2 regions of the Streptomyces cinereospinus genome follow, and region 2 is predicted to be linked to the other one. Evidence: predicted binding sites of a transcription regulator. Region 2 holds the regulator's gene; the other holds the start of a gene.
The links. The regulator HspR, encoded in region 2, represses chaperone genes until heat shock. The targets are predictions, from matches to a motif close to TTGAGNNNNNNNNNCTCAA.
Positions count from the first base shown of each region.

Region 1: the regulator HspR is predicted to act here: its motif matches at 9,519-9,537, upstream of lon (endopeptidase La).

Region 1 covers NZ_JBHMCY010000005.1:71,405-87,199, forward strand. The annotation lists gene ACFF45_RS03885 (PadR family transcriptional regulator) at 1-798, opposite strand, end outside; gene ACFF45_RS03890 (DUF4097 family beta strand repeat-containing protein) at 800-1,747, opposite strand; gene ACFF45_RS03895 (DUF6104 family protein) at 2,142-2,321, opposite strand; gene ACFF45_RS03900 (multifunctional oxoglutarate decarboxylase/oxoglutarate dehydrogenase thiamine pyrophosphate-binding subunit/dihydrolipoyllysine-residue succinyltransferase subunit) at 2,519-6,319, opposite strand; gene ACFF45_RS03905 (sensor histidine kinase) at 6,601-7,710, opposite strand; gene ACFF45_RS03910 (response regulator transcription factor) at 7,707-8,447, opposite strand; gene ACFF45_RS03915 (spermidine synthase family protein) at 8,561-9,238, opposite strand; gene lon (endopeptidase La) at 9,560-11,974, shown strand; gene ACFF45_RS03925 (TetR-like C-terminal domain-containing protein) at 12,560-13,225, opposite strand; gene ACFF45_RS03930 (amidohydrolase family protein) at 13,222-14,409, opposite strand; partial or broken gene ACFF45_RS03935 (helix-turn-helix domain-containing protein) at 14,923-15,039, shown strand; gene ACFF45_RS03940 (hypothetical protein) at 15,220-15,795, shown strand, end outside.
Region 2 covers NZ_JBHMCY010000032.1:24,376-40,170, reverse strand. The annotation lists gene ACFF45_RS18265 (PA14 domain-containing protein) at 1-2,227, shown strand, start outside; gene ACFF45_RS18260 (heat shock protein transcriptional repressor HspR) at 2,407-2,859, opposite strand; gene dnaJ (molecular chaperone DnaJ) at 2,868-4,043, opposite strand; gene grpE (nucleotide exchange factor GrpE) at 4,077-4,727, opposite strand; gene dnaK (molecular chaperone DnaK) at 4,724-6,562, opposite strand; gene ACFF45_RS18240 ((Fe-S)-binding protein) at 6,908-9,190, shown strand; gene ACFF45_RS18235 (FAD-binding oxidoreductase) at 9,526-10,902, shown strand; gene ACFF45_RS18230 (hypothetical protein) at 11,037-11,402, shown strand; gene ACFF45_RS18225 (antibiotic biosynthesis monooxygenase family protein) at 11,572-11,916, opposite strand; gene ACFF45_RS18220 (Yip1 family protein) at 12,368-13,360, shown strand; partial or broken gene ACFF45_RS18215 (GNAT family N-acetyltransferase) at 13,674-13,874, opposite strand; gene ACFF45_RS18210 (helix-turn-helix domain-containing protein) at 13,977-15,206, shown strand; gene ACFF45_RS18205 (hypothetical protein) at 15,263-15,700, shown strand.

The DNA of each region.
Region 1 (15,795 bases), on a different contig from region 2:
CGGTGCCGGCCCGGTCGCTCCGCCGCGGCCGAAGCCGAAGTCCTTGCCGAACTCCTTGCCGAAGCCCTTCCCGAACTCGCCGAACTCCTTGGCCAGTTCCGTCAGTCCCTCGCGCAGCCCCGTCGGCCAGTCGCCCCGCGCGAAGTGGTCCTGCACCTGCTCCTGCACCCGCTGGGCGATGCGCTGCACCTCCTCCTGCGCCTGCGCCCGGGCCCGGTCCTGCGCCTCCTTGGCCTGGCGCCGCGCCCGCTGCGCCTCCTCGCGGGCCCGGCGGCTCTCGTCCTTGGCGCGCCTGGCCTGCTCCTTCCACTCCTGCTTGACCCGCCGCATCTCCTCCTTCGCGGCGCGCCACGCCTCCTGGTCGGCGTACTCGCCGAAGTCCCCGGCGTCGCCGTCGACCGGGCCCTCCTTGCGGGCCTCGGTCATCGCCGCCCGCATCTCGCGCCGCAGATCGCCCGCCGCGCCCCGGACGTCGGCCCGGATCTCCGCGGCCAGCTCCGCCACCGACTCGCGGATCTCCAGCTCCAGGTCGGCCAGCTCGCCGCTGCGGTCGGCCAGCTCGGCGCGTCCGGCGTCCGTGATGGCGTACACCTTGCGGCCGCCCTCGGTGGTGTGGGTGACCAGGCCTTCGGCCTCCAGCTTGGCCAGGCGCGGGTAGACGGTGCCCGCCGACGGCGCGTACAGCCCCTGGAAGCGCTCCTCCAGAAGGCGGATCACCTCGTAACCGTGTCGCGGGGCCTCGTCGAGCAGCTTGAGCAAGTAGAGGCGGAGGCGGCCGTGAGCGAAGACGGGGGGCATGTCAGAGCACCTTCTTGTCGGTCGTGCCACCGGCCGGGGCGCTGGTCGGCGTGGTGTCCTCGCCCCCCGGACCGGAATGCGCATGGTCCCCCGAGGTGTTCCGCGGCCCGTCCGCCGGGCCGGGCCGGGGCCCGTCGTCCTCGGCGGGCGGGCGGCGCAGCAGGGCGATCGAACCGGAGACGGTCGTGGCCTTCAGCCGGCCGTTGCCCGCGCCGAGCCGGCCGGTGATCCGCTTGGCGCCCCACTGGCCGGTGACGCGGAGGTCCTCGAACGCGTTGGAGACGGCACCGCTCGCGGTGTTGGCCTCCACCTCCGCGTCCGCCGGGTGCGGCAGCCGGATGGCGATCTCGCCCGAGACGCTGGTCAGGCCGACGTCGCTGGGCCCGCCGGTCGGGTCCAGGTCGACGATCATCGAGCCGCTGACCGAGTCGGCCCGGACCGAGGAGCCCGCGCCCTCGACCACGGTCAGGTCCCCGGAGACGGAGTGGAAGCGCAGGTCGCCGCCGAGTGCCTGGGCCTCCACGCTCCCCGAGACGGTGTCCGCGCGGACCGGGCCCGCGAGCCCGACGAGCGTGGTGTCCCCGGAGACGCCCCTGACCTCGGCGCGCCCTTCGATCCCGGAGACCACGGCGGCGGCGCTGACGACGCCCACCTCGACGTGCGTGTGCGCCGGGACCGCCAGGGACACCTCGGCGCTGCGGCGCCAGCCCTTGCGGTCGAGCCACTTCAGGAAGCCCTTCCAGGGCAGGTCCTCGTACGCCACCGTGAGTGTGCCGTCCCGCAGGGTGACGACGAGGGGCGGCCCCTCCAGCTCGCCGACCTCCAGGCGGGCGGAACCCTCGTCGGTGCCCACCACGTTCACCGTTCCGTTGACGATGCGTACCTGGAGCTCGCTCACGGGTTCGTCGAAGGTGAGCTTCCGCGGCTCGGCGACGGACCATTCGGGCATGGTACTGACCTCCTCGACCTGCCGGGCCGCGCACGGACCGGATGCACGGACCGGATGCACGGACCGGATGCACGGACCGTGACACGCGGAACCGCGACAGGCGGACCGCTACGCGCCATATCGCGTCTGACCTCATTCACGATATATCGTGGTGCTCCGAAGTCAAGACACTCTTTCCGGTGATTACGCCGACTTTCGCCCCTCCCAGAGGCGCGAAAGGGCCGCCGGAGGCGCGAAGGGGCCCCTGGAAAGGCGAAACGGCTCCAGGAGAGTCGAACAGGCCCCGGGGAACGCGGAAGGGCGCCCGAAGGCGCCCAGTCCCCACTCGCGGCGGACCGGCGGAGGAGACCTCCTGGTCCTGCTCGTCGTGCTCGTCCTGCCGGCCCCGCCGGGCCTACTCGTCGTCCTCGTCGTCCAGCCGCGCCAGCCACGTCGCCAGCCGCTCCACCGGCACCTCGAAGTCCGGGTTCAGGTCGACGAACGTCCGCAGCTGCTCGGCGAGCCACTCGAAGGTGACCTCTTCCTCGCCCCGCCGCTTTTCCAGCTCCTCGATGCCGCGGTCGGTGAAGTACATGGTGCTGCTCTCCTGCGTTCGTACGTGCCGGTGGTGTGCCGGTGGTGGGCCGGTGGTGGCGGAACAAGCCTACGTACTGGTGCGGGGTGCCGCGGAGGGCAGGCGCCGCACGGCCCGCGACGGTTCGGCACACGCCGAAGGCCCGGCCCCGGGAAACCGGGACCGGGCCTTCACGCAGCCGGCCGTCGCTCGGCGGCTCAGGCCTCGAAGACCTCCCGTACCAGCTGCTCCTGCTCCGCCTGGTGCCGCTTGGCGGAACCCACGGCCGGGGACGAGGAGTGCGGGCGCGAGATGCGGCGCAGGCGCTCACCGTGCGGGACGTCCGCGCCGACCGCCAGGTCGAGGTGGTCGATCAGGTTGAGGGCGATGAACGGCCAGGCACCCTGGTTCGCCGGCTCCTCCTGGGCCCACAGGTACTTCTCGGCGTTCGGGTACTTCTTGATCTCCGCCTGGAGCTCGGTACCCGGCAGCGGGTACAGCCGCTCGATGCGGATGATCGCCGTGTCCGTGACGCCGCGCTTGACCCGCTCGGCCTCCAGGTCGTAGTAGACCTTGCCCGCGCAGAAGACGACCTTGCGCACCGCCGCCGGGTCCACCGAGGCGTCGCCGATGACCGGGCGGAAGCCGCCCGTGGTGAACTCCTCCGCCTTCGACGCGGCCGCCTTCAGGCGCAGCATCGACTTCGGGGTGAAGACGACCAGCGGCTTGTGGTGCGGGTTGTGCACCTGCCACCGCAGGAGGTGGAAGTGATTCGACGGCGAGGTCGGCATGGCGACCGTCATGTTGTTCTGGGCGCAGAGCTGGAGGAACCGCTCCGGGCGCGCGGACGAGTGGTCCGGGCCCTGGCCCTCGTAGCCGTGCGGGAGGAGCAGGGTGACGCCGGAGGTCTGGCCCCACTTCTGCTCCGCCGACGAGATGAACTCGTCCACGACCGTCTGCGCGCCGTTGACGAAGTCGCCGAACTGCGCCTCCCACAGCACCAGCGCGTCCGGGCGGGCCAGCGAGTAGCCGTACTCGAAGCCCATCGCCGCGTACTCGGAGAGCAGGGAGTTGTAGACGTTCAGCCGCGCCTGGTCCTCGGAGAGGTACTGCAGCGGCGTGTACTCCTCGCCGGTGCTGCGGTCGATGATGACCGCGTGCCGCTGGCCGAAGGTGCCGCGCTGGGAGTCCTGGCCCGCGAGGCGGACCGGGACGCCCTCCAGGAGCAGCGAGCCGAAGGCGAGGGTCTCGCCCATGCCCCAGTCGATCGTGCCGTCCTCGACCATCGACGCCCGGCGCTGGAGCTGCGGCAGCAGACGCGGGTGGACGGTGATGTGGTCGGGGATGTTGACCTGGGACTCGGCGATCCGCTTGACGATCTCCGTGGACACGGCGGTGTTCACGGCGACCGGGAACTCGGGCTGCGCGTCCGGCGTCGCGACCGTCGCCGGCTGCGAGGTGGCCTCGCGGACCTCGGTGAAGACCTTCTCCAGCTGGCCCTGGTAGTCCTGGAGCGCCTGCTCGGCTTCTTCCAGGGTGATGTCGCCGCGACCGATCAGGGACTCGGTGTAGAGCTTGCGCACCGAGCGCTTCTTGTCGATCAGGTCGTACATCAGCGGCTGGGTGAAGGCCGGGTTGTCCGACTCGTTGTGACCGCGGCGGCGGTAGCAGATGAGGTCGATCACCACGTCCTTGTTGAACGCCTGGCGGAACTCGAAGGCGAGCCGCGCGACGCGGACCACGGCCTCCGGGTCGTCGCCGTTCACGTGGAAGATCGGGGCCTCGATCATCCGCGCCACGTCCGTCGCGTACATCGACGAACGGGAGGACTCGGGGGCGGCGGTGAAGCCGACCTGGTTGTTGATGACGATGTGGACCGTGCCGCCGGTGCGGTAGCCGCGCAGCTGCGACATGTTCAGGGTCTCGGCCACCACGCCCTGGCCCGCGAAGGCCGCGTCGCCGTGGATCGCCACCGGCAGGACGGTGAAGTCCGTGCCGCCCTTGTTGATGATGTCCTGCTTGGCGCGGGCGACGCCCTCCAGGACCGGGTCGACCGCCTCCAGGTGGGAGGGGTTCGCGACCAGGGCGACCTTGATCTGCTCGCCGTCCAGGCCGGTGAAGGTGCCCTCGGCGCCCAGGTGGTACTTCACGTCGCCGGAGCCGTGCATCGACTTCGGGTCGAGGTTGCCCTCGAACTCGCGGAAGATCTGCGCGTACGACTTGCCGACGATGTTGGCGAGGACGTTCAGGCGGCCGCGGTGGGCCATGCCGATGACGACCTCGTCCAGACGGGACTCGGCGGCCGAGTCCAGCACCGCGTCCAGCAGCGGGATGACGGACTCGCCGCCCTCCAGCGAGAAGCGCTTCTGGCCGACGTACTTCGTCTGCAGGAAGGTCTCGAAGGCCTCCGCCGCGTTCAGCCGGCGCAGGATGCGCAGCTGCTCCTCGCGCTCCGGCTTGGCGTGCGGGCGCTCCACGCGGTCCTGGATCCACTTGCGCTGCTTGGGATCCTGGATGTGCATGAACTCGATGCCGGTGGTGCGGCAGTACGAGTCGCGCAGCACGCCGAGGATGTCGCGCAGCTTCATCATCGACTTGCCGGCGAAGCCGCCGACGGCGAACTCGCGCTCCAGGTCCCACAGGGTGAGACCGTGCTCGGTGATGTCCAGGTCGGGGTGCTTGCGCTGCTGGTACTCCAGCGGGTCGGTGTCGGCCATGACGTGGCCGCGGACCCGGTAGGAGTGGATCAGCTCGAAGACCCGGGCGGCCTTGGTGACGTCGTCGTCGTGGGAGGCGTCGATGTCCTTGAGCCAGCGGACCGGCTCGTAGGGGATGCGCAGCGCCTCGAAGATGCCGTCGTAGAAGTCGTTCTCGCCGAGCAGCAGGTTGGCGACCTGGCGGAGGAACTCGCCGGAGGCGGCGCCCTGGATCACCCGGTGGTCGTAGGTCGACGTGAGCGTCATGACCTTCGAGACGCCGAGCTTGTTCAGGGTGTCCTGGGAGGTGCCCTGGAACTCCGCGGGGTAGTCCATGGAGCCGACGCCCATGATCACCGACTGGCCGGGCATCAGACGCGGCACGGAGTGGACCGTGCCGAGGCCGCCGGGGTTGGTCAGGGAGACCGTGACGCCGGTGAAGTCGTCCATCGTCAGCTTGCCGTCGCGGGCGCGGCGGACGATGTCCTCGTAGGCCTGCCAGAACTCGAAGAAGTTCAGCGTCTCGGCCTTCTTGATCGCCGCGACGACCAGCTGGCGGTCGCCGTTCGGCTTGACCAGGTCGATGGCGAGGCCGAGGTTGACGTGCGGCGGCTTGACCAGGGTCGGCTTGCCGTCCTTCTCGCCGAACGACCAGTTCATCGCCGGCATGGCCTTGATGGCCTGCACCATCGCGTAGCCGATGAGGTGCGTGAAGGAGATCTTCCCGCCCCGGGCCCGCTTGAGGTGGTTGTTGATGACGATGCGGTTGTCGAAGAGCAGCTTCACCGGGACCGCGCGGACCGAGGTGGCGGTCGGCAGTTCCAGCGAGGCGTTCATGTTCTTCGCGACGGCGGCGGCCGGGCCGCGCAGCGTGATCAGCTCCGGGCCCTGCGGGGCCTCGGCGGCCGGCTCGGCGGCGGCCTTCGGCTGCTGCTTCGGCTGCGGCTTGGCGGCGGCCGGGGCGGGAGCCGGGGCCTTGGCCGGGGCAGGAGCGGCCGCGGCGGGCTTCGGGGCCGCCGCGGCGGCCGGGGCCGCCTGGGCGGGAGCCGGAGCGGCCTGGGCGGGAGCCTGAGCCCTGCTGGTGGTCTCCGCGGCCCCCGCGGCCTCGGCAGCCGCCGGTGCCGGGGTGGCGGCCGCCCCCGGCTTGTAGTCGGCGAAGAAGTCCCACCAGGCGCGGTCTACCGAATTCGGGTCCTGGAGGTACTGCTGATAGATCTCGTCGACGAGCCACTCGTTCGGACCGAACGCGGCAGCGGGATTCTTGCCCGCTTGGTCTGCGTCGGTCGAGGCACTCGATGCGTTACTGGGGGACTGTGGCGACACGGCGGCAACCGCCCTCTTCCGCTTCACAAGGTTATGGACAGCGGGAATAAAGGCTACGCCTCCATGACCGAGAAGGTGAGGTCGGGCCCGTTCATCGTCGTGTAAGTCACATCGGAGGGCGCGTTTCGGGGCTTGAAATGGCGGGAAACAAGCGCGGTTGCACGGTTAAAGGGATGCGGCCAGCGCGACCCGGCGCGCACGCGACGCGGGCCTGTGGCTGATCACACGTGTCCGACTGCGCGGACGCCCGTGGATCTTGTGGCTCCGTCTCGAACTTTACGTCAACTTGGCGCAGAAGGTAGACCCGGAAGGGTGACAAGAATCCGGCAACCCCGCTCGGATTCGGCCACCCCGATCCTGCCGCCGTGCAGATCCACCGCCCAGCGGGCGATCGCCAGCCCGAGGCCGGTGCCGCCGTCGCTGCCGGGGCCGTGCGGACGGCTGACCGCACCCCGGTTGAACCGCTCGAAGACCCGGTGCCACTCCGAGCGCGGAATGCCCGGGCCCTCGTCCAGCACCTCCAGCTCCAGCGACTCCGCGCGCGCCCCGCGCCGCGCCCTGACCGTCACCCGGCCGTGCGGCGGGCTGTGCTTGACCGCGTTGTCGATCAGGTTCGCGACGACCTGGTGGATCCGCTCCGGGTCCGCGTGCGCGGTCAGTTCCGGCGGGGACACGTCGAGGTGCAGATGGACGTCCGCACGGGTGTGGCTGCCGGAGCCGGAGGCGATGTCCGCGCGCGCGGAGGCGACCATGTTGGCCTCCTTCAACACCCCGGACAGATACGGCCACACCTCGAACCGCCGCTGTTTCAGCGGGACGACGCCGTTGTCCAGCCGGGACAGGTCGAGCAGCGTCTCGACCAGCCGCCCCAGCCGCTCGGTCTGCTTCAGGGCCGTGCGCATGGTCTCGGGATCGGCCTCCGTGACGCCGTCCACGATGTTCTCCAGCACGGCGCGCAGCCCCGCGATGGGGGTGCGCAACTCGTGCGAGACGTTGGCGACCAGCTCCTTGCGCTGGCGGTCCTGGGCCTCCAGGTCGTCGGCCATGCGGTTGATGGTGACGGCCAGGTCGCCCAGTTCGTCCCAGCGGTTCTCGCGCACCCGGCGGGTGTAGTCGCCGTGCGAGATGGAGCGGGCCACCGCGTTCATCTCGTCCAGCGGGGCGGTGAGCGAGTGCGCCACGAACTGCGTTATCAGCAGGGTGGCGATCATCGAGAAGACCGTGATGAAGCGCAGCTCGGTCTCGGTGCGCATGGCGATCATCATCAGGCCGGTGGTGATCAGCACCGAGATGACGACCAGCGCGCCCAGCTTGGTCTTGATCGAGAACGGGCGTACGCCGCCCCAGGGCTCCCCGGGACTCCTCCGCGCGGCCGGCCGCCCCTCGCTCATGGCGTCGGCGTCTCCAGCGCGTAGCCCACGCCGTGCACGGTGCGGATCCGCTCGGCGCCGATCTTCCGGCGCAGCGCCTTGATGTGGCTGTCGACGGTCCGGGTGCCGGAGGCGTCCGCCCAGTCCCACACCTCGGCCAGCAGCTGCTCACGGGAGAGCACCGCGCGCGGGGTGTTCGCCAGGCACACCAGCAGGTCGAACTCGGTGGGCGTGAGGTGGACGTCCTCGCTGCGCACCCGGACCCGGCGCTGCGCGTGGTCGATCTCCAGCTCGCCGAGGCGCAGGATGCCGGTGCGCGGGGTGGCGGCCGCGATCGCGGCCCGCTCCACCCGGCGCAGCAGGACGTGCACGCGGGCGGCCAGCTCACGCATGGAGAAAGGCTTCGTCATGTAGTCGTCGGCGCCCACGCCGAGACCCACCAGCATGTCGGTCTCGTCGTCGCGCGCGGTGAGCATCAGTACCGGCACCGGCCGCTGGGCCTGTACCCGGCGGCAGACTTCCAGGCCGTCGAAGCCCGGCAGCATGATGTCGAGGATCAGCAGGTCGGGCTGCCAGGCCTCGGCGGTGTCGACGGCGGCCGGACCGTCACCGGCGGTCTGCACGAGGAACCCCTCGGCGCGCAGGCGGGCCGCGATGGCGTCGACGATCGTCGGGTCGTCCTCCACCACCAGGACCCGGCGCTGTGCGCCCGGGGTGGCCGCCGCCGTGCCGTTGTGGGAGGTGTGTGTCTGCTCCATCGCCCGCCCCTGAAGTGTGCTTTCCGGAATCCGTGGGGTGATCCCATGACTGCGATTGACGCTTGAATGATCGGCGTCAGGGGAGCAGCGTACGGGGAGTCACCGCAGCTCGGCTATTCAGGTCGGACGCCGAGGTGCACGACGTCGGGAACGCCCCGGGCAACGGGGATCTCTTCGGTACGCACATGCCGGAAACCGGCATTCCGCAAGGTTCCTTCAAATTCCGGGGAGGGTCTCGCCGACCACACGGCGAGCACCCCGCCCGGTCGCAACACCCGAGCGCAGCCTGCGAGTCCGTCCCCGGAGTACAGTCCCGCGTTGGCCTCCGTGACGGTCCAGCCGGGTCCGTTGTCGATGTCCAGGCACAGCGCGTCGAACATGGCGCACGTCTCTTTGACGTAATCGAGCAGATCCGCTTCGACGATCCGCGTCCGGGGATCCGCCAGCGCGCTGCCGGACACCTCGGACAGGGGTCCCGCGCGGTGCCAGTCGATGACCGCGCGCTCCCGCTCGACCACCGTGACCCGGCCCCAGCGGGGGTTGCCGCAGGCATGTGCGAGCGAGAATCCGACCCCGAGCCCGCCGATCAGGACCCGCGGGCCGGGGCGCCCGTCGAGGGCGTCCAGCGCCGCGTCGACCAGCAGCCGTTCCGAACGGCCGTCCGAAGTGTCCATCAGGAAGCAGCCGTTGGCGATGATCTGGAGCAGCGCCCCGTGCCGCCGCAGCACCACCTCGCCGTACGGGCCCTCGCGACGGTCCAGGACTTCGGGAATGTCGTAGACGGTGACCATCGGTCCATCCTGGCACTTCTCTGACGGATTGTTGACGGAATTACGGGCCCCGCGCCGCCGAAGGGGACGGCAGGGAGGGCGCCCCCACCCGTCCGGCGGGACGGCCGCCGGACGGGTGGGGCGCGGCTGCGGGTGTCTGACGGTGCCTGACGGGCGCGGTGCCGGACCGCCGCCCGGGCATGCGCCGGTCCGGCGCGGCGTTGTGCCCGGCGGGGTCCCTCCCTCGCCGTGATCGCTGACAGCGAACGCGCCCCGGGGAACAATGTGCTCCGCCCGAGCATTGAGTCGGCATAGCTCAACTTGACTGCCGAAGGGGAGATCATGGCTTCGACGTCCACACCGCTCACCCTGCCCGTGCTGCCGCTCGACGGCGAGGTCGTCCTGCCCGGGATGGTGGTTCCGCTGGACCTGAGCGACGCAGATGTCCGGGCGGCGGTGGAGGCCGCGCAGGCCGCCGCCCGGTCCACGGCCGGGAAGCCCAAGGTGCTGCTGGTGCCCCGGGTCGACGGCACGTACGCGAGCACGGGTGTTCTGGGCACCGTCGAGCAGGTCGGCCGGCTCGCCGACGGTGACCCGGGTGCCCTGATCCGGGGCCGGGGACGGGTGCGGATCGGTGCCGGGACCACCGGGCCGGGCGCCGCGCTGTGGGTCGAGGGGACCAGCCTCGACGAGAGCGTCCCGGACCCGGTGCCCGGGCACGTCGCCGAACTGGTCAAGGAGTACAAGGCGCTTGCCACCGCCTGGCTGAAGAAGCGCGGTGCCTGGCAGGTCGTCGACCGGGTGCAGGCCATCGACGACGTGTCCGCGCTCGCCGACAACTCGGGCTACTCGCCGTTCCTGACCCTCGACCAGAAGGTCGAGCTGCTGGAGACCGCCGACCCGGTCGCCCGCCTGAAGCTCGCCACCCAGCAGCTGCGCGACCACCTCGCCGAGCAGGACGTCGCCGAGACCATCGCCAAGGACGTCCAGGAGGGCGTCGACAAGCAGCAGCGGGAGTTCCTGCTGCGGCGGCAGCTGGAGGCCGTCCGCAAGGAGCTGCGCGAGCTGAACGGCGAGCAGGAGGGCGAGGAGTCGGACGACTACCGCGCCCGCGTCGAGGCCGCCGACCTGCCCGAGAAGGTGCGCGAGGCCGCGCTCAAGGAGGTCGACAAGCTGGAGCGGGCCTCCGACCAGTCGCCCGAGGGCTCATGGATCCGCACCTGGCTCGACACGGTGCTCGAACTGCCGTGGAACGAGCGGACCGAGGACGCCTACGACATCCAGGGCGCGAAGGCCGTGCTGGACGCCGAGCACGCCGGTCTGGAGGACGTGAAGGAGCGGATCACCGAGTATTTGGCGGTGCGCAAGCGGCGTGCCGAGCGCGGCCTCGGCGTCGTCGGCGGGCGGCGCGGCGGTGCCGTGCTCGCCCTGGTCGGACCGCCCGGCGTCGGCAAGACCAGCCTCGGTGAGTCCGTGGCGCACGCCATGGGGCGGAAGTTCGTCCGGGTCGCCCTGGGCGGCGTGCGCGACGAGGCCGAGATCCGCGGCCACCGGCGGACCTACGTCGGCGCCCTGCCCGGCCGGATCGTCCGCGCCGTCAAGGAGGCCGGGTCGATGAACCCGGTCGTGCTGCTCGACGAGATCGACAAGGTGGGGTCCGACTTCCGGGGCGACCCGGCCGCGGCCCTGCTGGAGGTCCTGGACCCGGCGCAGAACCACACCTTCCGCGACCACTACCTGGAAGTCGAACTCGACCTGTCCGACGTGGTCTTCCTCGCCACCGCCAACGTGCTGGAGGCCATCCCGGAAGCGCTGCTCGACCGGATGGAGCTGGTCCGCCTCGACGGCTACACCGAGGACGAGAAGGTCGTCATCGCCCGGGACCACCTGGTGCCGCGTCAGCTGGAGCGCGCCGGGCTGGACCGGGACGAGGTGACCCTCGACGAGAGCGCGCTGCGCAAGCTGGCCGGCGAGTACACGCGCGAGGCGGGCGTGCGCAACCTGGAGCGGTCCGTCGCCCGGCTGCTGCGCAAGGTGGCCGCCCAGCACGAACTGGGCCGGCGGGAGCTGCCGTTCACCGTCACCGATGAGCACCTGCGGGACCTGATCGGCCGGCCGCACCACGTCCCCGAGTCCGCCCAGGACCCGGCGGAGCGGCGCACCTCGGTGCCGGGTGTGGCCACCGGCCTCGCGGTCACGGGGGCGGGCGGTGACGTGCTGTACGTCGAGGCGTCGCTGGCCGACCCCGAGACGGGCGCGGCGGGCCTGACGCTGACGGGCCAGCTGGGCGACGTGATGAAGGAGAGCGCGCAGATCGCGCTGTCCTTCCTGCGCAGCCACGGCGCCGAGCTGGAGCTGCCGGTCGCCGACCTGAAGGACCGGGGCGTGCACATCCACTTCCCGGCGGGCGCGGTGCCGAAGGACGGCCCGAGCGCGGGCATCACCATGACGACCGCGCTGGCCTCGCTGCTCTCCGGGCGCCTGGTCCGCACGGACGTGGCGATGACCGGCGAGGTGTCGCTGACCGGCCGGGTGCTGCCCATCGGCGGGGTGAAGCAGAAGCTGCTCGCCGCGCACCGGGCGGGCGTCACCACCGTGATCATCCCCAAGCGCAACGAGCCCGACCTGGACGACGTCCCGGCCGAGGTGCTGGACAAGCTCGACGTCCGCACCGTCACCGACGTCCGCCAGGTCCTGGAGCTGGCGCTCGCGCCGGCCACGCACGGCGCGGTGCCGGAGGTCCCGGTCGCGGCGTGAGGCGCACCCGCGGTGTGGAGCCGGGGGCGGACGTGACCGGAGTGGAAGGCAAGGCCCGGGTCCCGTGGAGCCTCCGTTCTGGTGGTCGTCGCAACGTCCCGGTTCGGGGGATGCGATGGACGTCAAGACCCGGGAGCTGCGGACAGTAGTTCAGGGGTGGCGAGCACTTGGTGCGTGAGCGGGAGGCATACTCCCGGCTCACGCATCGGGGCCTGGCCTGAGCAACGAGGAGGCATGCCGCATCGTCGGCATCAACGAGAGGACCGGCCGGCGATGGCGTAACGGCCGCAGCGCCGACCGCAGGCAGAGGGCGGTACCACCGGTCGACACGGTGGTACCGCCTCCTGGTCTGTCCAGACAGCTGCGCGGGGATGACCGGATCCGCATCGCCGACCGGTTGCGGGATGAGCCGAAGCTCAGAAGTCGTCACCAGCAGGACCGGCTGAGCTGGTCAACAGGGACGGCCGAGGCAGCCTGGTTGTCATCAACGAGGCATCCGACTTGTCACAGGCGCTCATCCGGCAGTCTTTCTGTCACCAGAATCGAAGAGTCGCTGAACGGCCGGGATCTCCGCGCCCGGTATGTCTACGTCCGGTCGGATTCGCCTGTGGTGAGTGCCAGCGGTATCCGGGCGGCTGCGGGGAGGATCATCTCGTCGACGATTGCGGTGATCTCGGATTCGGTGACGCGGCCGGCGGCGATGTGCTGGCCGAGGACGAGTTGGGGACCGCTGCTCACCAGAAGGGGCGTGATCACCCGGTGGTCGATCTCGCCCCGGTCGGACGCAGCGCGGAACACGTCGGCGATCACTTCCTCGCCCGGTTGCACGAAGAGGGCCAGTACCTTCGCGTGGAGGTCGGGATGGCGTTCCGGCTGTGTCAGGAGCGACCGGAAGGCGCGTCCGGCTGTGGTGTCCAAAATGGCGACCAGACCGGTGAGTATCTCTATCAGGTCGGCTCGGAGTTCGCCGTTGTCGAGGCGCTGATGGATCACCGCGGCGGCGTCGAGGGAGGCCAGGGCGGCGAGGACGAGTTCGGTGGTGTTGGCCCAGCGGCGGTAGAGGGAGGCGTTTCCCGCCCCGGCGCGGGCCGCGACCTTCTCGAGGGAGAGGTCCGCGAAGCTCGTCTCCGCGATCTCCGCGAACGCCGCTGCGAATATCGCCTCTTCCAGGTCGCGGCCACGCCGTCGTGGCCGCTTGGGGGGCGCGGGTTCCGTGGACGGGTCGATCGGCTGGGGGTTCACGGCGCTCACCGGGTCATTTTGGCACGCTTCCCGGCGATCCAGACGGCCTCCACCTGGCGGGTGGCGGTGATGTCGGTGGTCGGGTCACCCTTCACCAGCAGCAGGTCGGCGCGCAAGCCGGGGGAGACGGTCCCGCGGTCGGTCAGACGCAGTGCCGTGGCAGCCTTGTTCGTCGCCGCTTGCAGCGCCTCGGTGCAGCTCAGGCCCGCTGAGACCAGGAGCGCGAGTTCCTCGTGCAGGGCGGTGCCGTGGGCCACGTGGAAGGGCATTCCGACGAACGGGTTCGCGTCGGTCCCGGCGATGATCGGTACCCCGGCGTCGTGCAACTGGCCCACCACGTCGCAGGCGACAGTGAACTGCGGGTCCGGTGCGGGCTGGCCGGCGGCGGGGATGGAGTCTTCGGCCGCAGCGGCCGTGCCGTCGTGCCGATCGGCGCCGAGGGCCTTGCTGGGGTCACCGCCGGCGTTGGCGGTGACCCCCCGCATCATGACCAGCGTCGGCGACACCATGGTTCCCTGCTGCAGCATGAGGGCCACCACATCGGGGTCGAGCAGGCGGTCCAGGGGGGTGTGGGTGATGACGTCCACTCCGGCGGTGACCGCACGGCGGAAGGCGTCAGCAGTGGTGGCGTGGGCAACGGTCAGCAGCCCGAGCTCGTGTGCGCCGGTCACCAGCGCGCTGATCGACTCGACGGGGAGCGCGGCGGGGACCTTGGCCGGGTCCTCGACGATGATCTTGATGAGGTCCGCGCCTTCGGCCACGCGGACCGACAGGTACCGGGCGGCGTCCTCGGGCGAGGTCACTACGCTGTCCGCCGGGAAGCCCATGACGGTGGACTGCCCACTGCCCGGTGCGGACGCCGCGCTTCCGGCACTGCGCAGGTCGGTGAGGGCAGGCAGTCCGCGCAGCTCGTCGACGAGGGAGGCCGGGTGGGTCCCCAGGTCGAAGGCGGTGGTGACACCGGCCGCGGCCATCGCCTCCAACTCGCTGAGGCCGGACAGGTGGATGTGGGTGTCGATGAGTCCCGGCAGCAGCACCTTGCCGTGTCCGTCCACCGTGTCGGCGTCGGTTCGATTCGCCGCGTCGGTGGAAGCAGGAGCTATCGCGCCGATCGCAGCTCCCTCGACGGTGACGTCCCTGGGCTCGGACAGCCCGCTCTCGGTCAGTACCCGCACGCCGGTGATCATGGTCATGATCAGCACCCCGCCTCTCATAGTGAAGAACTTTTTTCACTATAAACGAACGTTCTCGACTTGCTCGACGGTGGCCGTGAACACGTAGGCACCGCCGCGGTACCTGCCGAGGTCTTGCGGCGCAGCTGTGGAGCACGGGCGGCGGCGAACAACTGCGCACCCTCGCGACCCGTCAGGCTTTTCACTTCGCTGCCCGGCGCTGGGCCGGCTCGCCGCCTGATGGGCTGAACATGCTGGATGGAGGGCCACTGCTCGGCGAGCCGGACTGCGCTGGCACCTCGCCGCTGGAGGCAGCCCTGGAGCCGCTCGGGGGCGAGCCTGCCGGAACTGCCCAGATCGTTCGGAAAAAACCCCCGAGCCGCCGCCTTCTCAAACGACCCGGCATCCCACAGGCCAACGGCCACTCTGACAGGTGCGCTGCGACAGGACGCGGCGATCCACCCCGCACGCCGCCCGGCGGCCTCGGTGACAACTCGTTTGCCTTGCTGACAACTACCGTGCTGCGGCGCACGGGAGAAGGCCACGGTCCGGGCGGCAACCGCCGAGCTCGGCCGCAGCCCGTCCACCATCAGCCGCGAGCTCCGCCGCAACCGGCGTCAGGGCACAGGCCAGTACCGGCCCGCCGCCCAGGCCCGGGCCTTTGCCGTACTGGCAAGGGCGGCCGGGCGTTTTTAACCGGCATTCCGCACCACGTCAAGCCCCGAGTCCTCGGAACATGACCCGGATGGGCCGTTCCCGCCTACTGGAAGTGCGGGCCACACCGGAAACACCGGAAAACGAAAAGGCCCCCTCGGAAAGTAGGAGAGAACCATGACTCGCACGAACGAAAACAAGCAGGGCGCCCGTCAGAACCGCGGAAACCGTGTCGCGACATTCGTGGCCTCGGCGGTGGTGGCCGCCGGAGGGGTGATCGTCCCGGCGACCGCGGCCTCGGCGTCACCGATGCCCGACTCGACGGTCGTGAGCACGGTCACGGGCAAGGCCGAACACAACAAGCACAAGCACTGCAAGTGGCACAAGCACCACAAGAACGGTAAGTGGCACAAGCACTGCTGGGAGAAGCACGACCACCACAACCACGACCACAAGAACGAGCACCACAAGCACGACCACAAGAACGACCACCACAACCACGACCACAAGAAGGACGACCACAAGAAGGACGACCACAAGAAGGACGACCACAAGAAGGACGACGGCAAGGGCAAGGGCGGTGACGGCGGGGACGGCGGTCCCGGCGGTGTCCTCGGCGGCGACGGCGGCAAGGGCGGCAAGGGCAAGGACACCGGTGGCGACGGCGGTGACGGTGGCCCCGGCGGCGTCCAGGGCGGTGACGGCGGTGCCGGCGGGGAGGGCGGCGAGACCGGTGGGGACGGCGGTGACGGT
Region 2 (15,795 bases):
CGTCGCCGAGAGCTGGGGCACCGGCGCGCCCGCCACCGGGCTGCCCAGGGACGGGTTCGGCGTCCGCTGGAGCGTGACCCGCGACTTCGGTTCCGGCGGGCCGTTCACCTTCGCCGCCTCCGCCCAGGACGGGATCCGGGTGTACCTCGACGGTTCACTCAAGATCAACCTGTGGAAGAACGTGTCGGCGACCGTGACCAGGACGGTCAACCTCACGATCCCCAAGGGCCCGCACAGCCTGCGTGTCGACTTCGTCAACTGGACCGGCGGCGCGAACGTCAGGTTCGCCTACACCCCGCGCACCTCGGCGAGCGTCGACACGGTCCGGCCGCTCACCCCGACGGGCGCGGCCGTCTCCTACGACACCGTCACCCGCAAGGCCGTGGTCTCCTGGGCGAGGAACAAGGAGATGGACCTCGCCGGTTACCGCGTCTACCGCCGGCTGACGCCGAGCGGCGCCTGGACCCGGCTGGCCGCCACCACCGCCACCGCCCACACCGACGCGCCGCCCGCCACCGGGCAGGTCTTCGCCTACCAGGTCCGCGCCTACGACAAGGCGGGCAACGAGTCGGGCGGCACCGCGGAGAAGTCCGTCACCACCGTCGACCGGACACCGCCCGCGGCGCCCTTCGTCGAGCAGGACGTCTGCCCGGACGACGACAGGCTCGCGGCTCCGCAGCTCGTCACGACGTCGGAGAACGCGGCCGACATCGCGCTGTACCAGGCGCAGCGGCAGAACGCGGCCACGGGCGCCTGGACCCCGGTGTACGAGGGCACCAGGGGCGCGTTCTGCGACCCGGGACAGCCCGCCGACGGCTCCCGGGTCACCTACCGCGGCCGGGCCCGCGACGCGGCCGGCAACTGGTCGGCGTACTCCGCCGCCACCACGCTCGCCCTCTTCGACACGGTCCCGCCGGCCGTCCCCGCCGACCTCCGGATCGACTACGACGCCGGCGTCCCGCACCTGGTGTGGACCCCCGTGGCGGACGCCGCCACGTACCAGGTGCTCCAGCGCGACCCGGCCACCGGCGGATACGTGAACGCCCTCACCGGTGCCGCCACCACGGTGACCGACGTGGTGCCCCGGCAGCAGGTGGCGCTGGCGGACGAGTACCGGTACGCGGTCCGCGCGGTGGACGCCCTGGGCAACGCCTCCGCGCCCGCCGAGGTGCTGATGCGGATGGCGGACCGGCCCGAGGCGATCGCGCCGTACCGGCTCTACACCCGGTCGTCCTGGCAGAAGGGCGTGGAGCTGGCCTGGCGCAGCGCCGACCCGTGGGCCGCCGACGAGCGCCACCCGTCGACGTACCACATCGTCCGGACGGACCCCGCGACCGGGCAGAGCACGACCGTGGAGCAGTGCTCGCCGCCGCTCGGCGGCGAGGGGCCGCTGGAGCCGCCCCACAGCTACACGTACAGCACGGTGGACGCGCACGACCCCGGCTACGCGGCGGCCGCCCAGGTCGTCCACTCGCACTGCCTGGAGGGGACCGGCGCGTCCGAGACCGCGTACGAGTACCGGATCGTCGTGGTCGACCGGTACGGGCACCGCTCCCGGCCGAGCGAGCCGGTCACCGCCACCACCGACGACACCCGGCGCCCCGCCGCGGTCACCGACCTGACGGCCGAGGTCATCCCGATGGGCGTCCGCCTCACCTGGAACCCGCCGGCCGACGACGACGTCATCGGCTACCACGTCCGGCAGGGCAGCACCGACCCGGACACGGGGGAGACGGTGTGGACGGCGGGCTGTGTGACGGGCGACTCGCTGGCCGAGACCGAGATCCTCTGCCCGACGCTGCCGGACGGGCGCGAGCACGTCTACCGGGTGGCCGCCACCGACCGCGTGTACCTGGACGAGGGCCCGGAGACCTTGCAGTGGGCGGCGGTCTCCGTCGCCCTGCCCGACACCCGCCCGCCGGGCTGGACCGGCACCGACGTCCGCACGGACCAGTACCCGGAGCTCCACGTCCGCTGCGGCGAGACCATCTACGACCCGCCGTGCGAGGACTGGACCGACTACCGTTACGAGCGGTGGGACCCGGTCACCGCCGCATGGACCGCGCTCGCCACGGGCGCGGCCGGCGCCCCGGAGTCCCACCTGGACCGCACGGTGCACGAGGACCGGCTCGGGCTGTACTACTACCGGGCCGTCTACAGCGATCCGGCCGGCCGCGAGAAGGTCATGTGGGAGCGGGCGTACGGCATCTGGGACCCCTGGCTGTGACCCAGGTGACGTGAGACAGATGGCATGAGACAGGTGAGGGGCCCGGAGGATTCTCCGGGCCCCTCACCTGTGCGCGCTGACCGGTCCTCGGCCTTCTTCGCGGTCCTTGGCCTTACTAGTCCTTGGCCTTACTAGTCCTTGGCCTTACTAGTCCTTGGCCTTCCTAGTCCTTGGCCTTCCTAGTCCTTGGCCTTCTTCGGCCGCCACACCACCAGCGCGCTCGTCTGCTGCACCTCCTGGTACGGCACCAGGTCGCGCCGGTAGGAGGCGTGCACGGCGGCCTCGCGCTGCTGCATCGCCGCCGCCGCGCCGTCCAGCGCGGACTGGAGTTCGGCGACGCGGGACTGGAGCGCCGCGACCTGGTTCTCCAGTTCGATGATGCGTTTGATGCCGGCCAGGTTGATGCCCTCGTCCTGCGACAGCTGCTGCACCTGGCGGAGCAGCTCGATGTCGCGGGCCGAGTAGCGGCGGCCGCGGCCGGCCGTGCGGTCCGGAGACACCAGCCCCAGGCGGTCGTACTGGCGCAGGGTCTGCGGGTGCAGGCCGGACAGCTGGGCCGCCACCGAGATGACGTAGACCGGGGTCTCCTCGGTCAGCTCATACGGGTTGCGTCGACGGCCGTTGGTGTCCATGGCGTGACTCACGCTCCCTTCGCGGCCTGGAACAGCTCCGCCCGCGGGTCCTCCCCCGCGGTCGCCTCGCGATACGTCTCCAGCGCGTCACGAGCCTTCCCCGTGAGGTCCGTGGGGACACTCACCTCGACGGTGACCAGAAGGTCGCCACGGGTGCCGTCCTTGCGGACCGCGCCCTTGCCCCGGGCCCGCATCGTGCGGCCGTTCGGGGTGCCCGGCGGCAGCTTGAGGGTGACCGGGGGGCCGCCCAGGGTCGGCACCTTGACCTCGCCGCCGAGGGCCGCCTCGGCGAACGTCACCGGCACGACGACGACGAGGTTGTCCCCCTTGCGCCCGAAGACCGGATGCTCCTTGACGTGGACGACCACGTACAGGTCGCCCGCCGGGCCGCCCCGCTCGCCGGGCGCGCCCTTGCCGCGCAGCCGGATCCGCTGGCCGTCCGAGACCCCGGCCGGGATGCGCACCTGCATGGTCCGCGACGACTTGGCGCGGCCGCTGCCCTTGCAGACCTCGCAGGGGTTCTCCGCCAGCAGACCGCGGCCCTTGCAGTCCGGGCACGGGTCGGTGAGCGAGAAGCCGCCGCCGGAGCCGCGCGCCACCTGGCCGGTGCCGACGCAGGTCGGGCACACCCGCGGGGTGCCGTTGGCGTCGCCGGTGCCGGAGCAGGCCTTGCACGGCGCCTGCGAGGACATGCGCAGCGGGACGGTCGCGCCCTCGATCGCCTCGGTGAAGCTGAGGGTGACCTCGGACTCGATGTCCTGGCCGCGCCGCGGCTGGGTCCGGGTGCCGGTCGCGCCGCCCCGGTTGAACAGGCCCCCGAAGACGTCACCGAGTCCGCCGCCGAAGCCGCCGCCCGCGCCCCCGCCCTGGGCGCCCCCGAAGAGGTCGCCCAGGTCGAAGTTGAAGGTGCCGCCGCCGGCGCCGGGGCCCGGGCCGAAGCCGCCGTTGCCGAACAGCGCGCGGGCCTCGTCGTACTCCTTGCGCTTCTTGGGGTCGCCGAGGATGTCGTTCGCCTCGGAGATCTCCTTGAAGCGTTCCTCGGCCTTGACGTTGCCCTTGTTGGCGTCCGGGTGGAACTCGCGGGCGAGCTTGCGGTACGCCTTCTTGATCTCGGCCTCGGTGGCGTCCTTGGGGACGCCGAGGACCTTGTAGTAGTCCTTCTCGATGAAGTCCTTGGTGCTCATCCTCGACGTCCCTCCTTCCTCATCCGTTCAGCATCAGCCCTCGTCCGGGCCACCGTTCTCCTTGTCGTCGGCCTTCGGCTCGCCCTCCTCGGCGGGCTTCACGGTCTGCGCGCCCGGCTGGGGCTCGGCGACCGCCACCCGCGCGGGGCGGATGGTGCGCTCGCCGATGCGATACCCCGGCTGGAGGATCGCGACGCAGGTCGTCTCCGTGACGTCCGGCGCGTACGAGTGCATCAGGGCCTCGTGGATCGTCGGGTCGAAGGGCTCGCCCTCCTTGCCGAACTGCTGAAGGCCCATCTTGGCCGCCACGGTCTCCAGCGACTCGGCGACGGACTTGAAGCCGCCGACCAGCTCGCCGTGCTCCCGGGCCCGCCCGATGTCGTCGAGCACCGGAAGCAGCTCGGTCAGGAGGTTCGCGACGGCGATCTCCTTGACCGTGATCCGGTCCCGCTCCACCCGGCGGCGGTAGTTCTGGTACTCGGCCTGGAGCCGCTGGAGGTCCGCGGTGCGCTCGCTCAGCGCCGTGCGCACCTGGTCCAGCTGGGCCAGCAGACCGGCATCTGTGCTTGCGTCCCCGGCCGGGGCCGCCCCCTCCTCGGAGGCGGCCTTCGGCTCGGCGTCGTCGGGAGTGGCGCCGGAGGGGACGTCGGGCTTCTCCTCGAAGCCCGGGGTCTCCTCCGTCACGCGGCACCGTCCTTGCGCTCGTCGTCCACGATCTCGGCGTCGACCACGTCGTCGTCGGCCCTGGGCTGCTCGCCGGCGTCACCCGCGGCCGCCTGGGAGGCCTGGGCGTCGGCGTACAAGGCCTGGCCCAGCTTCTGGGAGACGGCGGCGACCTTCTCCGTGGCGGAGCGGATCTCGGCGGTGTCCTCGCCCTTGAGCTTCTCCTTCAGCTCGGTGAGGGCGGCCTCGACCTCGGTCTTGATCTCGCCGGGGACCTTGTCCTCGTTGTCCTTGAGGAACTTCTCGGTCTGGTAGACCAGCTGCTCGCCCTGGTTGCGGGTCTCGGCGGCCTCGCGGCGGCGGTGGTCCTCCTCCGCGTACTGCTCGGCCTCCTGGCGCATCCGGTCGACCTCGTCCTTCGGCAGCGAGGAGCCGCCGGTGACGGTCATCTTCTGCTCCTTGCCGGTGCCGAGGTCCTTCGCCGTGACGTGCATGATGCCGTTGGCGTCGATGTCGAAGGAGACCTCGATCTGCGGCACGCCGCGCGGCGCCGGGGGCAGACCGGTCAGCTCGAACATGCCGAGCTTCTTGTTGTAGGCCGCGATCTCGCGCTCGCCCTGGTAGACCTGGATCTGCACCGACGGCTGGTTGTCCTCGGCCGTGGTGAAGATCTCGGAGCGCTTCGTCGGGATCGTGGTGTTGCGCTCGATCAGCTTGGTCATGATGCCGCCCTTGGTCTCGATGCCGAGGGACAGCGGGGTGACGTCGAGCAGCAGGACGTCCTTGACCTCGCCCTTGAGGACACCGGCCTGGAGCGAGGCGCCGATGGCGACGACCTCGTCCGGGTTGACGCCCTTGTTGGCCTCCTTGCCGCCGGTCAGCTCCTTGACGAGCTCGGCGACGGCGGGCATACGGGTGGAGCCGCCGACGAGGACGACGTGGTCGATCTCGTTGATGGAGATGCCGGCGTCCTTGATGACGTTGTGGAACGGCGTCTTGCAGCGCTCCAGCAGGTCCGCGGTCAGCTGCTGGAACTGGGCGCGGGTGAGCTTCTCGTCCAGGTGCAGCGGGCCCTCGGCGGAGGCCGTGATGTACGGCAGGTTGATCGAGGTCTCGGTGGACGAGGACAGCTCGATCTTCGCCTTCTCGGCGGCCTCGCGCAGGCGCTGGAGCGCCATCTTGTCCTTGCTCAGGTCCACGCCGTGGCCGGACTGGAACTGCTTGACCAGGTAGTCGACGACACGCTGGTCCCAGTCGTCGCCACCGAGGTGGTTGTCACCGTTGGTGGCCTTGACCTCGACCACGCCGTCGCCGATCTCCAGCAGCGAGACGTCGAACGTACCGCCGCCGAGGTCGAAGACGAGGATGGTCTGGTCGTCCTTGTCCAGGCCGTAGGCCAGGGCGGCGGCGGTCGGCTCGTTCACGATCCGCAGCACGTTCAGGCCGGCGATCTCGCCGGCCTCCTTGGTGGCCTGGCGCTCGGCATCGTTGAAGTACGCCGGGACGGTGATGACCGCGTCGGCGACCTTCTCGCCCAGGTAGGCCTCGGCGTCCCGCTTCAGCTTCTGCAGCACGAAGGCGCTGATCTGCTGCGGGTTGAAGGGCTTGCCGTCGAGCTCGATCTTCCAGTCGGTGCCCATGTGGCGCTTGACCGACCGGATGGTCCTGTCGACGTTGGTCACGGCCTGGCGCTTGGCCACCTCACCGACCAGCACCTCGCCGTTCTTGGCGAAGGCGACGACGGACGGCGTGGTCCTGGCACCCTCGGCGTTGGTGATGACGGTGGGCTCGCCGCCCTCCAGAACGCTGACGACGGAGTTAGTCGTGCCCAGGTCGATGCCGACCGCACGTGCCATGGTTGGTTCCTCCAGCTGACTTGAGTGCAACAGGCTCAAGTGTGCACGACGGCCGGGCTCGGGTCAACAGACCTGAGTCATCCGGGCTCAAGTCTTGTCCGCTCCTTACGCGCAACCGCCTGCGGGGAGGGCCGACGGCGGCGTGGCCTCATGGGGCACACTCTGGCATTAAGTGCCAATCTAACTATTTGGTACGACTAGCACGTTCAACGCCTTTGAGGTGACCCTCAGCGACTCAGATCACCCCACACCTGGCTACAGTGCGGCACGGGATGCGGGTAGTCTCGAACGAACTGGGTAAGTTACCGCTTAGTAATCTCCCTCGCAGGCCCGAGGAGCCTCCCCATGCAACTCGCCGCGATCATCGTGTCGCTGGTCCTGACCGTGGTCGGTGTCGCGCTGCTCGCACGCGCCGTCGGCCAGTTCGTCAGGCACTTCAGGCTCGGTCAGCCCGTGCCCGCCGGCAGCCGGACCGACAACCCCTACCAGCGCAGTGTGACGCTGGTCAGGGAGTTCCTCGGCCATACGCGGATGAACCGCTGGGGCATCGTGGGCGTCGCCCACTGGTTCGTGGCCATCGGCTTCCTGACCCTGCCGCCGACCATCATCACGGCCTACGGCCAGCTCTTCCAGGCCGACTGGACGCTCCCGGTCATCGGCGGCTTCCTGCCGTACGAGCTCTACATCGAGTTCATCGCGGCCATGACCACCCTCGGCATCGCCGTCCTGATGGTGATCCGGCTGCTGAGCCTGCCCTCCCGGGCCGGCCGCAAGTCGCGGTTCACCGGCTCCAAGATGGGCCAGGCGTACTTCGTCGAGTACGTCATCCTCGTCATCGGCCTGGCGATCTACGTGCTGCGCGGCCTGGAGGGCGCGCTCCACCACGTGGACCACTACGAGGCCGCGTACTTCGCCTCGTACCCGCTGGTGCTGGCCTTCAAGGGCCTGAGCGTGGGCGTGCTGCAGAACCTCGTGTACTTCTTCGCCATGATCAAGCTGGGCGCGACCATGATCTGGATGATCACGGTCTCGCTCAACACGAACATGGGCGTGGCCTGGCACCGCTTCCTGGCCTTCCCGAACATCTGGTTCAAGCGCAACGCCACCGGTGAGACGGCCCTCGGCGGGCTCCAGCCGATGACGTCCGGCGGCAAGCCGATCGACTTCGCCGACCCCGGCGAGGACGACGTCTTCGGCGTCTCCCAGGTCGAGCACTTCTCCTGGAAGGGCCTGCTGGACTTCTCCACCTGCACCGAGTGCGGCCGCTGCCAGTCGCAGTGCCCGGCCTGGAACACCGGCAAGCCGCTCTCCCCCAAGCTGCTCATCATGTCGCTGCGCGACCACGCGCACGCCAAGGCGCCCTACCTGCTGGCCGGCGGCGGCCGGACGACGGAGGGCGAGGAGAAGGCGAGCGAGGAGCAGCTGGCCGGCGTGCCCGCCGCCGCCCTCGCCGAGGCCGAGCGTCCGCTGATCGGTACCGCCGAGGAGAACGGCGTCATCGACCCGGACGTGCTGTGGTCCTGCACCACCTGCGGTGCCTGCGTCGAGCAGTGCCCCGTCGACATCGAGCACGTCGACCACATCGTCGACATGCGCCGCTACCAGGTCATGATCGAGTCGGCGTTCCCGTCCGAGGCGGGCACGATGCTCAAGAACCTGGAGAAGAAGGGCAACCCCTGGGGCCTGGCGAAGAAGCAGCGCCTGGAGTGGCTCAAGGAGGTCGACTTCGAGATCCCGGTCGTCGGCAAGGACATCGAGGACCTCACCGAGGTCGAGTACCTGTACTGGGTCGGCTGCGCCGGCGCCCTGGAGGACCGGGCGAAGAAGACCACCAAGGCCTTCGCCGAGCTGCTGCACATCGCGGGCGTGAAGTTCGCGATCATGGGCGGCGACGAGAAGTGCACCGGTGACTCCGCCCGCCGCCTGGGCAACGAGCCGCTGTTCCAGGAACTCGGCATGGAGAACGTCATGTCCCTCAACGCCGCCTTCGGCGAGGAGATGGACGACGACGGCAAGGTCACCGAGGAGTCGCGCAAGCCGAAGTCGGCGAAGAAGATCGTCGCCACCTGCCCGCACTGCCTCAACACCCTCGGCAACGAGTACCCGCAGCTCGGCGGCGACTACGAGGTCATCCACCACACCCAGCTGCTCCAGCACCTGGTGGACGAGGGCAGGCTGACCCCGGTCACCCCGGTCGAGGGCATCATCACGTACCACGACCCCTGCTACCTGGGCCGCCACAACAAGATCTACACGCCCCCGCGCGAGATCATCGCCAGCGTCCCCGGCGTCCGCAACGAGGAGATGCACCGCCACAAGGAGCGCGGCTTCTGCTGCGGCGCCGGTGGTGCGCGGATGTGGATGGAGGAGCGGATCGGCAAGCGCATCAACAACGAGCGCGTCGACGAGGCCCTGTCCCTCAACCCGGACATCGTCTCCACCGCCTGCCCGTTCTGCCTGGTCATGCTCACCGACTCGGTCAACGGCCGGAAGAACGAGGGGACGGCCAAGGAGTCCGTCCAGGTCGTCGACGTCGCCCAGCTGCTGCTGGACTCCGTCCGGACGCCGGTGACCCCCGAGGGTCCGGCCGACGCGGCGTCCGAGCCGGCGCCCGAGCCGGTGAAGTGACCGGCCCCGTGACCGGCCCCTGACGAGGTGTCCGGCGCCCCCTGTCCTTGGCGGACGGGGGGCGCCGGCGTTTTCGCTCCGCGGCATGCAGATCGTTTTGCGGGGCGCGTGAGGCGGCGGGACGCTGGTGGTGTCAGCGGGAACGAGTGAGCCTTCCGCGCCGGAACGGCCCGGCTCGCGGGAAGCGGACCCACCTTCTCTTCGGTTCTCCGGCTTCTCCGGCTTCTCCGGTGTCTCCGGTGTCTTCCATCTCTCCGGTCCGCCTCACCCGGTTCCTCTGGTTCCTCTGATTCCTCCGGTCCCTCTGATTCCTCTGGTTCTTCCGGGAGACGCGCATGGACACCTCGACACTGGACGCGATGAGGACCGCCCTGCGCGGGCCGGTCACGGGCCCCCAGGATCCCGACTACGACCGGTCCCGCAGGATCTACAACGCGATGATCGACAGACGCCCCGCCGCCATCGCCCGCTGCGCCGACGCCGGGGACGTCATGACCGCCGTCGCCTTCGTCCGCGAGCGGGGACTGGACCTGGCCGTCCGCGGCGGCGGGCACAGCGGCCCCGGACTCTGCCTGGTGGACGGCGGGGTCACCGTCGACCTGTCACCGATGCGGTGGGTGCGCGTCGACCCGGCCGCCCGGACCGCCCAGGTGGGCGGTGGCAGCCTGCTCGGCGACCTCGACCACGCCACCCACGCCTTCGGCCTCGCGACCCCCTCGGGCATCGTGTCGATGACGGGCGTCGGGGGCCTGACGCTGGGCGGCGGCCACGGCTACCTCACCCGCAAGTACGGCCTGACCGTGGACAACCTGCTCGCGGCGGACGTCGTCCTGGCCGACGGCAGCTTCGTCACCGCCGACGAGAACCAGCACCCGGACCTGTTCTGGGCCCTGCGCGGCGGCGGCGGCAACTTCGGGGTGGTGACCTCGTTCACCTACCGCCTGCACCCGGTGGGCACGGTCGGGTTCGGGATCACCGTGTGGCCGGTCGACCGCACCCGTGAGGTGCTCACGTGGTACCGCGACTTCCTCCCGCAGGCCCCGGAGGACGTGTACGGCTTCTTCACCCTGTTCACCGTCCCGCCGGGCCCGCCGTTCCCCGAGGAGATCCACGGGCGGAAGGTGTGCGGCGTCGTGTGGTGCCACACCGGCGACCCCGGCCGCCTGGACGAGGCGTTCGCGCCGGTCCGCGAACCCGCCCCGCCCGCCTTCCACTTCGCGGCACCGGTGCCGTACCCCGCGCTGCAGAGCAGCTTCGACGAGCTGATCCCCACCGGGTACCAGTGGTACTGGCGCGGCGACTTCTTCGACAGCATCCCGGACGCGGCCGTCGACGTGCACCTCGCCCACGGGCAGAACCTGCCGAGTCCGCTGTCGCTGATGCATCTGTACCCGGTGGACGCCGCGGCCCACCGGGTCGGCCCCGACGACACCGCCTGGGGCTACCGGGACGCCGTCTGGTCCGGCGTCTTCGCCGGCGTCGACCCCGACCCCGCGCACGCCGAGACCATCCGGCGGTGGTGCGTCGACTACTGGGAGGAGTCGCACCCGTACTCCATGGGCGGCTCCTACGTGAACTTCCTCGGCGAGGACGAGGTCCCCGGGCGCGTGCGGGCCACGTACCGCGGCCACTACGACCGTCTCGCCCGCGTCAAGCGGACGTACGACCCGGACAACGTCTTCCACGCCACCCAGAACATCCGGCCGGCCTGACGGCCGGGACGCCCGTCCCGGGTACGGGCCGCCGGGTACTCAGGCCGTATCTGAGTACCCGCGCGCAGGCCGACCGCACCCCGGGCCGGGACGCTGGGGCCGTGTAACGACGACTGACGAAATCCGTGCACCCCGTGCTCACCGTCCTCGCGCCGGCCGTGCTCGCGGTGGCGCTGTGGGCCGCCTGGCTGGGCTGGGACCAGCAGCGGGACGTGCGGGCCGACGGCACGACGACCGGTCCCTACGAGGCCTGGCAGGTCGCCGGGCTGGCCCTGACCCTGCTGGCGCCGGTGTGCTGGGCAGCCGCTCGGCCCCGCCTCGCGGGCGGCGTCTGGGGCGTCCCGGCCGGCCTGACCGCCGCCGCCTGGTACGACTGGTCGGACGACGCCAGCGGCCTGTTCGCCCTCGGCGTCGCGATGGTCCTGGTCGGGAGCCTCGCCGCGACCGCCGCCGTCTCCGCCCTGATCGGCTTCGCGCGACGGGGCCGGGCCCTGCGGTGAACGCCGGATGGAGCGCTGGGCGCGGGGCCGACGCCGGGCGCGGTTGAGGGTGCGGGTGCGGCGTCGGGCGCGGCGCGGGCGCGACGCCAGGCACGGCGCGGGCGCGACGCCAGGCACGGCGCGGGCGCGACGCCAGGCACGGGGTCCCGCACCCGCGCGCCGCCCGGTGCTACGCGCCCTTCGGCGCCGCCTGCTGGACCACCTCGAAGGACCACAGGGCCGAGCCGGAGGCGGCGGGCCTGGGGCGCTCCCCGCCTTCCCCGCGTTCCCCGCCTTCCCCGGTGCCCTGGTGGGCGGCCTTCATCGGGCCCTCCATCCAGGCCTGGAAGGACTCCTCGTCCCGCCACCGGGTGTAGACCAGGTAGTTGTCGGTGCCGTCCACCGGGCGCAGGAGCTCGAACCATTCGAAGCCGTCCGAACTCTCGACGGCGTGGGCGCGGGAGGCGAACCGCTTCTCCAGGACCTCCCGCTGCTCGGCGGGCACGGTCAGCACATTGATCTTCACTACGCTCATGGCTCCATCCTGCCCTGTGCGCCCGGCGGACGGCGTGCCGGACGGCCGTTCCCGATTTCCGCCGGCGTCCCCGGCGCCGCGGAGTCCGAGTGCACCGGCGCCCAGGCGTACCGCCAGGACACCGCGGGCGTGCCCGGCGGCAACGAGCAAGGCGATTCCTTCGGGCACCACCGCGTCCGCCTGGCCGACCTCCATCGGAACGACAGGGCCGAGCTGGTCGTCGGCACCGCGCACGAGAACGAGGCCGGCGCGGCGTCGTCCTGCCCGGCACCTCCACCGGCCTCACCACCAGCGGCGTCTTCACCGCCGCCACCGTCGGCCTCAAGGGCAACGCGGCGTTCGGCCGGGTCGTCGCCCCATGAGGCGATCCCAACGGCCCCCGCACGGCCCGCGAGCCCTTGAGGGATCGCGGACGGCATCCGTAAGGGATCGCGGACGGGGCCCGTAAGGGATGTCACAGCTCGGCAGCAAAGCCGGGCCCGGAACCCCGGGCCCGGCCCACCGCCCGCCCAGACCAGGTACGTTCGATGACGTGGCTGGATTCAGGATCGGACGCGGCGGCCGCAACGACCGCGCCCCGCACACGCGACCGCAACACCCCCCGCACGGACAGCAGGCGCCGCAGGGACCGTCGTACGGCTATCCCCCGGCCCCGCAGCCGCGCCCGTACCCGGGTCAGCAGAGCTACGGGGACACCCCCTGGCCGCAGACGAACGGCGGTCACGGCGGTCCGGGCGGCGGCGAGCCGGAGTACTTCGGCGACGGCGGCGCCTACCAGCAGGGCGGACCGGACCCGTACGCCGCGAACAACCCCGGCCACACCCAGGCCTTCGCGATCGGCGAGGACCCCTACAGCCAGGGCGGCACCTACCGCGCCGGCGCGGCCCCGGCCGCCCCGGCCGGCCCGCGCCTGCGCTGGAAGGAACTGCTGCGCGGCATCGTCCTGGCCCCCAACCAGACCTTCCTGCGGATGCGCGACTACACGGTGTGGGGCCCCGCCCTCGTCGTGACCTTCCTCTACGGCCTGCTCGCGGTCTTCGGCTTCGACGACACCCGCGAGGAAGCGATCAACGCCACCCTCTCCAACGCCGTCCCGATCGTGCTGATGACGGCCGTCGCGATGGTGCTCAGCTCGTTCGTCCTGGGCGTGGTCACCCACACCCTGGCCCGGCAGCTGGGCGGCGACGGGGCGTGGCAGCCGACGGTCGGCCTCTCCATGCTGATCATGTCCATCACGGACGCGCCCCGTCTGGTCGTCGCGACGTTCCTGGGCGGCGACGCCCCCTTCGTGCAGATCCTGGGCTGGGCCACCTGGGTCGCCGGCGGCGCGCTGCTGACGCTGATGGTGTCCAGGTCCCACGACCTGCCGTGGCCGAAGGCGCTGGGCGCGTCGGCGATCCAGCTGGTCGCCCTGCTGTCGATAGTGAAGCTGGGCACGGTGTAGTCCGCGCTCCCCGAGAGCGCGCGCACCCCAGACCGGGCAGGCCACCGGCCAAAGCCGCTCCAGCCGGACGCGATGTAACGTGCACCACCCATCAGCTCACCAGGACAACGAGGCCGGCCGAACCGCACGCCGCACGCTCCTTTCCAACTCGACAAGTCGGGGACGGGGTTGGGATCAGCCGGACTCTGGGCACGACGACCACCCCGGTACCATCGGCACCGGGGTCCTGATCAGGGCTTCCGCGACCGGACCACCCCGGATGCTGTCCAGGCCAAGGGGTGGTCCGGTCTTTCGTTGTCGTAGGTCAGGCCCACTACGCCCGTGTGGTGTGGCTGAACCCGAGAGAGGTCAGCCCTTCCGACTGACACAGCCTGTCCGAGGGGCCCCCGACCTCTGTCTGTAGGAGCTGGTACGCGGCGCCATGGGACTGCCCCCAGTGCATCGCGGCCCGCCACAGAACACGCCCGAGGCCCTGCCCTCGGGCCTCGGGCAAGACGGCGAAGTACTGGCCACATGACCTATCGGGGGCGTTCTGTTGTTCTGCCGCCACGGAGGACGCCAACCGCGCCTCATGGGTACCGTTCCTGAGAGAGCCCGAACGGATGGAGCCCCACGCATGCTGGAAGAAGCCGAGGAGATCGGCCGCCGTGTTCGCCGCGCGCGCCTGCGCCTGGGCATGCCACAGGCGGACCTCGCCGCCGCCCTGGGGAAGTCTCAGGCGTGGGTGTCCAAGATGGAACGCGGACAAATCGAGATCGACCGCGTCGGCCTGCTCAACGCCATCGCGGCTGAGCTTCACGTTCATCCCAACGACCTGATCGGGCGCCCATACACCAGCAGCCCGGCTGACAATCAGTGGCAGGTCGCCGCCGCGTCCATCTTGCGTGAACTACGCCGCTACGACCTCACGCCGGTGTTCGAGGGCACCCCCCGGCCGTCGAGCGAACTATGGCGCGACATGACCAGGCTGCACCGTCTACGAGACGCCGCCGCCAACGTGGCCATCCTGCGTGTGCTGCCGGACCTGCTACGCGAGGCGCGGGCGCTCGCCGAGGTCTCCAGCGGCCACGAACGCGAAGAGGCGTACGCCATCTACGCCGTCGCCTGCAAGTTCGCCCACACGGCCGCCCACGCCCTCGGACACGCCGAACTGATCACCATGGCCGCCGAGCGTGCGGCCTGGTCCGCCCGCCTGTCCGGTGACCCCGTCATGCCCGCACTCGCCGACTGGATGCGCGTATGGGACATGTGGGCGACCGCCGACTGGGACGACGCCCTGTCACTGTCCGACAAGGCCCTCGGCAGCATCCAGGACGACTATGACCTCGGCGATCCCCTCGCCGTTCGGATGTGGGGATCATTGCACCTCCGCGCCGCCGTGTCGGCCGCACGTGCGGGCCGGCCGTCGGAGTCAGAGGACCGCATCGCGCATGCCCGCGCCGCCGCAGAACGCATCACGAACCACCAGGGCCCACCGGTCTACGACCGCCATTCAGTGACGTTCTCACCGGGCAACGTGCAGATTCACGCGATCAGCGTGGCGCTCGAATCCGGCGACCAGACCCGAGCGCTGGCGATAAACCGTCGTACGGGCCCCGAACTGATCGCCGCCCTGCCCAACTCCCGGCAGGGACACCACCACATGGACCTCGCCCGAGCCTGGCTGTGGGACGGAAACCGCGACAGGGCTCTCGCCGAACTGGAGACCGCCGAGCGCATCGCCCCACAGCTGGTGCGGAACCACCCCATGGCCCGTTCGACGCTGCGGAGCATCGTCTACGCCGAGCGCTCCGCGACGCGTGAGAAGCTGCGTCGCATGTCAGACCGGTTCCACCTCGACGGATGAGGGTTGTATTCCTCTGATTCATATTGGGCCCCTGGCGCGCTCTTAGCGTCAGGGGCATGACTCGACGAGGAACCCCCCATCTCCTTTCGCAGGGCGGCGAGTCAGGGACCGCCGCACCGTTCTACCCCCGACTTGGCGACCTCGCTCAGGACACCGCCAAGGGCGAGATCGGTGTCGTCGTGGCTCTGCCCGGCGACGGCAGACGGACCTACGGCCTGGTGCCGCCTGGAGGCGGCGACGAGTGGTCCGCCCCCTACGACGGAACAACCCTGCGCCCCGTCCCCGCTCAGGTCACACACATCACGCCGCAGAAGCGAGACGTGATGTACGACCAGCGCGCCGAGCAAGGTGGCTTACCTATCACCGTCCACTACGAGGACGGCGGGACCAGCGAATCCCTGCTCCTGCTCGACCCCGCGCAGCTGGAGCTGTACGCCTATCAGGTTGGGCGCATTCTCGAACTGCGCGACTCGGCACGCGGCGGCAAGCTGTGAGCGCCCGCCACGCGTCCGCCCGCTTACGGCGTCTCTCCGATCCTGTCGGGTTCTTCCTCAGCGTCCTCTGGGCCATCGGCACGGCTACCGGTTTC